DNA from 3 places in the Neobacillus sp. SAB-20_R2A genome. Region 1 is predicted to be linked to each of the others. Evidence: riboswitches for the same ligand, from Rfam matches in the RefSeq annotation. Region 1 holds a riboswitch; each other region holds the start of a gene.

Region 1 (3,185 bases):
CACCTGATTGGCGACAGAAATTACAATTTATCTCTTTTTCAGATTGTTATCAACAAGTAATTATTTCCATAACAATTAATAAGCATTAGGTAAAAAAACACTAAACTCGAAAAAGAAAGAGTTTAGTGTTTTATTTTTTCCTATAAATAGTCCACACAATTTCACTAGTTCTAATTAATTTTCTACTATAGGCCCACGATTCACTTCATCCGCTTTATTTATTTTCGTTTTTTGCATTTTATAAATCACAATCAGCAAAATAAACCAAACCGGAGTGACAAATAAAGCAATACGGGTATCCTCTGCCAGTGCAAGTACGACAAGTACGAACGCAAGGAAAGCTAGGATTAAGTAATTAGCAAATGGATAAAACGGCATTTTAAACTTGTTTGCTTTCGCTAAATCCGGTCTTGTTTTACGATATTTTAAATGGGTAATAACAGTAATTCCCCATATAAAGATAAAACACACAGTAGAAACACTAGTGATCAGTGTAAATACTCCTTCAGGCATTATATAGTTTAAAGCAACGCCAATTAAAATAACAACAGTTGAGAAGAACAATGCATTGGAGGGTACTTTACGTACAGTAAGATTAGAAAGTGATTTTGGTGCATTATTATTTTTTGCAAGTGAGTATACCATACGGCTTGTACTAAAGATGGCACTATTACATGCCGAAGCTGCAGATGTGAGAACAACAAAATTGACAATACCTGCTGCTGCTGCGATACCAACTGCCACGAATACTTGGACAAATGGACTTTCGGCTGGTTTGATTGCGTTCCATGGATAGATGCTCATAATGACTAAAAGGGCACCAATGTAGAAAATGATAACACGAATAGGGATATTATTGATTGCTTTTGGAATCACTCTTTCCGGGTCTTCTGTTTCCCCAGCTGTAAGTCCTACAAGTTCAATGCCTACGAACGCAAAGACGACCATTTGGAATGAGAGGATAAAACCATTTATGCCATTCGGGAACATCCCATCATGGCTCCATAGATTCGTAAAACTCGATGGACCTGAATCTGTAGAAAAGCCCTTAAAAATCATAAAAATACCAATTACAATGAGTGCTAGGATGGCGATGACTTTAATTAATGCAAACCAGAATTCCATTTCACCAAATAGTTTTACGGTTGCAAGATTCATCATGAGTAAAAAAACGAGGGCAATTAATCCTGGCATCCACTGTGGCACATGGGGAAACCAATATTGAGTATAAATTCCAACTGCTGTCAAATCCGCCATTGCAATCGTAATCCAGCAAAACCAGTAGGTCCATCCGGTGATAAAGGCAGCCATATTACCAAAATAATCTTGAACAAAATCAACGAAAGAATGATAGTTCAAATTGCTTAAAAGCAGTTCTCCTAATGAGCGCATGATTAAAAAGCAAATGACGCCTGTAATCATATAAGCAAATAAAATCGATGGTCCAGCTAAGTGGATCGACTTTCCCGCCCCGAGAAATAAACCTGTACCGATAGCCCCGCCAATAGCGATTAGCTGCACGTGCCTGTTTTTTAATCCTCTAGCCAATTTTTGTTCCTGCATATCATTTTCCCCTCCTGATGCTGGCAATTTTAATATCCAAAATAGGTTTCATAAATCTGCATAAAAAAGCGCTTTCATTTTTTCTTTTAAATATCCAGCCCCTTTATTTACTTATTCCCATCTTTCTCAACCAAAAAAGGACAGAGAAAAATAGGGGTTCTCCTACTTTTCTCTGTCCTTTTACCTGAGAGTTTGACTCCTTTGGCGGCCCATGGGCTCTCTCCAGAGATGCGTCCTATTATGGTCCTTTTACCTGAGAGATTGATACCTGATTTTTGGAATTTGCTCCTTCGGTGCTAAACGATGCGTTTAGTCTCTCCCATAATATTCATCCGCTAATATGAATTTAATCTCATATTAGTTTATCAAATAAACAATGTCAATCGAATATTCAGAATATATATAATTCAGGAAAAATTCCTTATTATAAAAATAAGATTGATTGCCCAGATATAAGGAGTTTTTTTCCATTGAACACTTCTGCTCTGGCTTATAGTTCAACCCAATCAATCTACGTTTAGTATCTTTTGTAATTGTAGAAGTATAGTGATAAACTCCTTTGAGTCATGGTAAATTTGTTCCTGAGAATGGGCTGTATTGTTTCGTAATTCCTCAATTTTTCTGAAAAATTCCTTGCATTGACTATTTGATTCAAAGCCTAGCAGCTCGACTAATTTTGGCGTTTTCCGAATGATCGTGCCTTTATCAGATAACTGTAAATTGTCCACCAAAGTCAGGGCTTCATTTTTTGCTAACCGCTCTTCCAAAAGCTCTTTTGCTTTGGTTAATCTTGATTCTGTTAACTTATCAGCCCAGCTGCCATCCGGATAAAATTCTTTAATCACTGAACTGATGTACATTTCCAGAAGTGAAACAAAACTAAAAGCCAACATCCTTATTGGCTGCTTTTGCAAATCGGCCACCGTGACGATCCTGGTAACTTTGTTCTTTTCAAGGATAAAGGTGAATTCTCTCTCCTGAAAAATATCCAGCAAATCAATCAAAGAAGTGGAATCTGAGATAAGGTTATCGGCATGAAAATCCTCAACAAACTCACTTATTTTTCCTTCTTTTTTTATATCTTCTCTTTTTACGTATCCAATAAGTTTTCCGCCCTGTTTAACCCCATAAATATCAAAATCGCAATCAAACATTTCCTTTTTAACAGCGACTGCATCATCATCCGCCTCACATGTCTTGATCTCTTCTGAAAGCAATTCCACAGTCAGATTATTTTCATAGATATCTCTTAATTTCCGATAACCTTTTAGGGCATTGGATTTCAACCATGACTCCCCCTTCCTTATAAATGAAGCTTTTATTCTGGACGGTCTTTCAGGCTGTTGTACTTTACAATCGGTCCGAGGTGACTGAACTGCCCGGCTGCCTGCTCCATTAGCAGCTCTGCCTCTCCGTATGTCCCGGCAGGAAGAATGTCCAACTGACGATACCCCATATTACCATAGCAATAGACGAGCAGAAAATCATTCGTTTTCCAAACTTCAAAGCGATACATAAACCAGTGGTTAGGCACAGCCAAATACTGTCCAGATTGAAATGTTTTCACTCCTAGTCGGTGGAAGGCAAACTCTGCATTCACCGTGGTATAGGATTGGCCAGCC
Region 2 (3,185 bases), 1.3 Mb from region 1:
TGTTGTCTGGCCGACAAGACGGCCGGGAACTTTACGCATTAGCTTTGTCGTAACCGCAAAATAGCCACAGTGCGGACCTCCAAAGGCAGTCGGGATTCCGAACGGCTGGGCATCGCCGACAACAATATCTGCACCAAATTTTCCTGGAGGTGTCAAAATTCCAAGTGATAATGGATTGCTGGAAACAACAAACATTGCTTTATTTTCGTGAATAATCTCTTCAAGCTCTTTTAATGGTTCAATTCGACCTAAAAAGTTTGGATATTGAACGACAACTGCGGCTACGTCAGCATTTAGCAATCCTTTTAGGGCGTCAACATCAGTAATGCCATCCTTCACAGGAACCTCAATCACATCAAGGTATTGACCCTTTGCGTAAGTTTCCAAAACCTCACGGGATTCAGGGTGAACAGCACCGGAAACCAGGATGGTTTTCCGTTTAGTGTGACCAGCACTTAGCATTGCTGCTTCAGCAAGTGCGGTACCGCCGTCATACATCGAGGAGTTAGCCACATCCATTCCTGTTAATTCACAAATCATTGTTTGGAATTCAAAAATCGCCTGCAGTTCCCCTTGGGAGATCTCCGGTTGGTAAGGTGTATAGGCTGTGTAGAACTCTGATCTTGAAATGACATGGTCAACGATAACCGGCATATAGTGGTCATAAACTCCGGCACCTAAGAAAGACACATTCGATTTTAAATCAGCATTCCGGCTTGCTAACTGAAAAAGTTCTTTCATCAAAGCTGTTTCTGATTTTGCCGGTTTAATATTGTATTCACCTTTAAATCGTACTTTTTCAGGAATATCACTGAATAGTTCATCGACAGTGGAAACGCCAATTGTCTCCAGCATTGCCTGCTTATCTTGTTCAGTCATGGGTAAATAGCGATGTTTCATAAACCTTGCTCCCTTCTGCTATTTCTTTTCTCTTTTATAAAAAGGTGTAGGAACCACTTTCGCTTTTAAACGTTTGCCGCGAATTTCAACTTCCACTTCGGTATCGAGTCCTGCATGTTCGGAAGAAATGAGGGCAAGACCGATGTTTTTCTTTAAGGTTGGGGACTGTGTACCGGTGGTAACTTCACCAATTAGCGCTTCCCCTTTGTAAACTGGATAGCCGTGTCGCGGAATTCCCCGGTCAACCATCTCAACCCCAACAAGCTTCCGGGACAAACCTGCTTCCTTTTGCTTCACGAGAGCTTCTTTTCCAATAAAATCAGCCTCTTTATTCAATTTCACCGCAAAGCCAATTCCTGCCTCAAGCGGGGAGATTTCCGGTGATAATTCCTGGCCGTAAAGCGCTAAGTTTGCTTCAAAACGAAGTGTGTCGCGTGCACCTAGGCCGCAAGGAATAACTCCCTCGTCTTTTCCGGCTTCCAGAATGGCAGTCCAAAGTTCGACGACATCACCGGCATCACAATATACTTCAAAGCCGTCTTCCCCTGTATAACCAGTTCTAGATACAAGTGCTTTTTTCCCATTTAAAACAACTTCCTGCTGGAATTTGAAAAAGCCAATTTGACTTAAATCCGTCTCTGAAGCAAGCTTCTGTAATACCTTTTCAGCAAGAGGGCCTTGAAGCGCAAGCTGTGCCATTGTTTCAGACAAGTTTTCGATTGTAACATCGCCTACAAGATGCTTCTCCAGCCAGTTGTAGTCCTTTTCAATATTCGATGCGTTGACAACAAGTAAATAGTGATTATCTTCAACCTTGTAAACAAGCAGGTCGTCAATAGTTCCGCCGTTTTCATAGCACATCGCAGTATATTGTGCACCGCCGTCTTTCACTTTTGAAATGTCATTTGTCATCAATTTTTGTAAATAGTTAAGGCTGTCTGGGCCCTTTACCTCAACTTCGCCCATATGGGATACATCGAATAAACCGGCTTTCGTGCGGACAGCTTCATGCTCATCCTTGATGCTTGAAAACTGGACAGGCAACTCCCAGCCGCCAAAATCGATGGTTTTTCCGCCGTATTCCTTGTAAACTTCGAACAGCGGAGTGCGTTTTAATTCCGTCATCATAAATCCCCCTTCATTTACTACATGTTCATTATTTGTAAAAATGAATTATTGCCAATTAACAAAAATAGGAAAACTCCTTGCCATTTTCCTAAAAACAACAAAAAGGTGCAAAAAAGGACAGAAACCTCCCTTTACCAATAAAGAAGGTCTCTGTCCTTGCACCTGAAAGTTTACCTAAATCGGCTGTCCCCTTTGGTGGCTGGTATCATCCAGCACTCTCCAGAGCTGCGTCCAACAAGAGTTCTTTTGCCTGAGAGATTCACATAAGCTGCTTGCTCCTTCGGCGCTACAAAAAGTAGTCTCTCCCCTTGTTTTCATTCGCACTTATAATATTTTTTTCCAATTTGGTCATACTAATTATACTTAAAAAATAGATTACCTTATTTAAATATTTGAAACTTTCAAAGCTATTATCATCCTACCATTAAAACAACATATCGGGCAATAACAATTTATCGAAAAAAAGGAGCTGAAACGGATGAATGTCGAAATGGAATTTGATTCCTCCTGGCAGGATGATTTTTTACATAAAATTGATCATGATGGACCTTGGGGGAATTGGGAGCTTTTTAAATTGGCCATCGATATTGAAAAACACTTGGTGGTCCCGGAATTCGAAGGCCTGCAGGCCCCAAAGCATCTGCCAAATTTGACGCCTCTCCCTCATCAGCTTGAAACAGCCAAGCAGGTGGTTGAAAACATGAACGGAAAGGCCATCCTTGCGGATGAAGTGGGTCTCGGAAAGACTATCGAGGCGGGGTTAATTTTAAAAGAATACATGATTCGCGGATTAGTGAAAAAAGTGTTAATCCTTGTTCCCGCCTCCTTAGTCACCCAGTGGGCACAGGAATTAAATAGCAAATTTTATATACCAGCTGTCACTCAAAGAAAAAGCTATGTTTGGGAACAATGTGATGTCGTTGTTTCCTCCATCGATACAGCGAAACGAAATCCGCATCGGGAGATCATTTACAAGCAAGATTATGACCTCATCATTATCGATGAAGCCCATAAATTAAAAAATAATAAAACCAAAAACTACGAATTTGTTCAAAACTTAAAAAAGAAGTTTTGTTTATTGCTGACGGCAACGCCTATTCAAAACAGGATTGAGGAGATTTTTAACCTCGTATCCCTATTAAAGCCTGGTCACTTAG
Region 3 (3,185 bases), 2.8 Mb from region 1:
TTGAAATTTGGATTTGTTGTCACAATGATGGTCGGTTGAACGAAATATCCAACAGAATCATCATAAGTACCGCCAGCAATAATTTCTGCTTCTTCAGAAGCTGCTGCGTAATCGATATAGCTTGTAATTGAATCAAATGCTGCTTTATCAATAACTGCACCCATGAAGTTCCTGAAGTCGCGGACATCCCCAACTTTAAGCTTAGCCGTCTCTGCCACTAAACCGTCTTTCACTTCTTCCCACAAACTTGCCGGGATGTAGGCACGAGAAGCGGCTGAACATTTTTGACCTTGGTATTCAAAAGCACCGCGAACAAGGTTCGCTACTACTTTGTCTGCTTGTGCCGTTTCATGAGCAAATACGAAGTCCTTACCACCTGTTTCCCCAATTAAACGAGGGTAAGATTTATAGCTTGCAATGTTTTCTCCGACTGTTTTCCAAATCGTTTGGAACGTACTTGTGGATCCAGTGAAATGGAATCCAGACATACGAGGGTCTGTTAATACAACTTCTGATACTTGTGAACCACGAGAAGGTACGAAGTTGATGACACCTTTTGGTAATCCTGCTTCTTCTAAAATACGCATAAAGTAATAGTTTGCTAGAATAGAAGTTGTTGCTGGTTTCCAAACGACTACGTTCCCCATCATCGCAGGAGCTGCTGGCAGATTTCCGCCAATGGCTGTGAAGTTAAATGGAGAAATCGCCAATACAAAACCGTCTAATGGACGGTAATCTGTACGATTCCATACATTCTTCATGCTACTTGGCTGAATTTGATAAACCTGATTTGCATAATCAACGCCAAAACGTAAGAAGTCTACTAATTCTTGGGCAGAATCAATTTCAGCTTGAACAGCTGTTTTGGACTGTCCTAACATTGTCGCTGCATTCATGACATCACGGTATGGTCCAGAGATTAAATCAGCAGCTTTTAAGAAAATAGCGGCGCGGTGTTCCCAAGCCATATTAGCCCATGCTTCTTTCGCAGCCATTGCAGCTTCAACAGCATCACGCAGCTCCTTTTCTCCGGCTTGCGAATAGTTTGCTAAAACATGTTGATGATCATGTGGCATAACCACTTGCTTCACTGTTTCTGTCTTTATATTTTCGCCATTAATAATCACAGGAATGTCGATTACGATACTAGATTGGCGTGTTAATTCTGCCTTTAATGTTTCCCGTTCTTTTGTCCCAGGAGCATAAGTATTGCCAGGTTCATTTGCAGGTGTTGGGATTTTGAAAACTCCGTTACTCATTCTTTCACGTTCCTTCCCGTTTATATATTCTGTTCCTTTATAGACAAAGCTACTTATTTCGACAATTATTATAACATACTTTTTCTGTTCTTTGGCTTTCTATTACAACTTAATGAAAGCGAATTCAAATTCTTATCTCTGGGGTTTAAATTAATTCCAGAGAGTCATTAAAATATTTAAGAGTCATTTATTGTTGACAAAGTAATTTAATACTACTAAAATTAAAAATTATTCAACAATATTATCTAAAAAACTTAATAATTAGCAAGCTATGATTGCTATGGATCACACTATAGCAGGAGCAGCTTCTGGAGAGACCGCGGATTCCGCGGCGCCGAAGGGTTCACAATCTCAGGCAAAAGGACAGAAGAGTACTGAATATATATTTGTCATGCTGACAATTGTCAGCTTAATAAGTATTATTTGTTATTCTTATGACCTAAGAGATTGGAGGACATCCAATCTCTTTTTTTATTGGGTTTTTTAAATTTTAAGGGGGAGTCAAGGTTGGCACAGCAAGAATTAAAGAGGAATTTAGCAAATCGGCACGTTCAACTTATCGCAATTGGCGGCACCATTGGTACCGGATTATTCCTGGGGTCGGGTAAAGCCATCCAACTGGCTGGCCCATCCATTATCTTTGCTTATTTAATCGTAGGTATTGCCTGTTTCTTTGTGATGAGGGCGCTGGGGGAACTCCTGCTGTCTAAGGCGGGCTATCAGTCTTTTACTGACATTGCCGAAGATTACCTTGGACCGCGAGTTGCGTTTGTAACGGGATGGACCTATTGGTTTTGCTGGATTATGACCGCTATGGCTGATGTGATTGCTGTTGGTGTATATGTACGATATTGGTTTGATATCCCACAGTGGATACCTGCAATTGTCTGTTTGGTTGTCTTATTGGGCCTCAATCTATTAACGGTAAAGCTTTTTGGAGAATTGGAGTTCTGGTTTGCCTTAATAAAGGTCATTACCATTCTTGCCTTAATCGGAATTGGGATCATTTTGCTAGTGATGGGATTCAAGACAGATGCAGGGGCGGTCTCTATTAAAAATCTTTGGGAACATGGCGGCCTTTTTCCAAATGGAATGACAGGCTTCTTGCTTTCATTCCAAATGGTCGTTTTTGCATTCGTTGGTGTGGAATTAGTGGGTGTATCGGCAGCGGAAACAGCCAATCCGGAAAAAAATATCCCATCGGCCATTAATAAAATTCCTTTACGGATTTTATTTTTCTACGTTGGCGCATTGATCGTTCTTCTATGTATTAATCCATGGACGGAACTGAATGCAGCTGAAAGTCCGTTTGTCAAAACGTTTAGTTTAGTCGGGATTCCGATTGCTGCAGGAATTATTAATTTTGTCGTTCTAACTTCAGCCGCTTCTGCTTGTAACAGTGGGATGTTTTCAACAAGCCGGATTTTATATAATTTAAGCAATAATAGCCAGGGACCAGCCCATTTTGCGAGACTGAATAAAAATCATGTGCCAAGTAATGCATTATTGATTTCGACTCTTGTCCTGACAGGGGGAGCGCTCCTTAGCAAACTTATTCCGGAGCAGGCTTTTGGAATCGTAACAACCATTAGTGCCATTTGTTTTATTTGGGTTTGGGGCGTCATTCTGATCTGTCATGTAAGGTATAAGAAAACTCGTCCGGACTTACAGGCAAAGTCAAAATTTAAAGCACCATTTACACCATTTGTTAATTATGCGGTCCTAACCTTGTTTGCGGCGATTCTCATTATCATGCTGTTCGCCGACGCTACCCGTCCGGCCCTATTGTTGACACCACTATGGTTTATTCTATTATTTGCTTTGTATTCTTATAGAAGGAAAAAAGAGAAAAAATTAAAATTATCAGCATAGAATCAAATTGGGTAAAAGAAATGGAGCCGGTATTGAAACCAGGCTCCATTTTCA

The links. A riboswitch is a leader RNA that binds a small molecule or an ion and turns the genes downstream of it on or off. The one in region 1 is predicted to bind glycine.
Region 2: another riboswitch for glycine. It lies ahead of gcvT (glycine cleavage system aminomethyltransferase GcvT); the one in region 1 lies ahead of V5M37_RS15005 (amino acid permease).
Region 3: another riboswitch for glycine. It lies ahead of V5M37_RS28620 (amino acid permease); the one in region 1 lies ahead of V5M37_RS15005 (amino acid permease).

The regions. Positions count from the first base shown of each region.
Region 1 is NZ_CP145895.1:3,078,061-3,081,245, forward strand. It holds gene V5M37_RS15005 (amino acid permease) at 175-1,563, opposite strand; glycine riboswitch at 1,733-1,792, opposite strand; glycine riboswitch at 1,795-1,895, opposite strand; gene V5M37_RS15010 (hypothetical protein) at 2,070-2,849, opposite strand; gene V5M37_RS15015 (methyltransferase domain-containing protein) at 2,882-3,185, opposite strand, start outside.
Region 2 is NZ_CP145895.1:4,387,347-4,390,531, forward strand. It holds gene gcvPA (aminomethyl-transferring glycine dehydrogenase subunit GcvPA) at 1-900, opposite strand, end outside; gene gcvT (glycine cleavage system aminomethyltransferase GcvT) at 919-2,025, opposite strand; glycine riboswitch at 2,177-2,253, opposite strand; glycine riboswitch at 2,257-2,346, opposite strand; gene V5M37_RS21495 (DEAD/DEAH box helicase) at 2,507-3,185, shown strand, end outside.
Region 3 is NZ_CP145895.1:5,874,620-5,877,804, reverse strand. It holds gene pruA (L-glutamate gamma-semialdehyde dehydrogenase) at 1-1,259, opposite strand, end outside; glycine riboswitch at 1,558-1,636, shown strand; gene V5M37_RS28620 (amino acid permease) at 1,767-3,131, shown strand.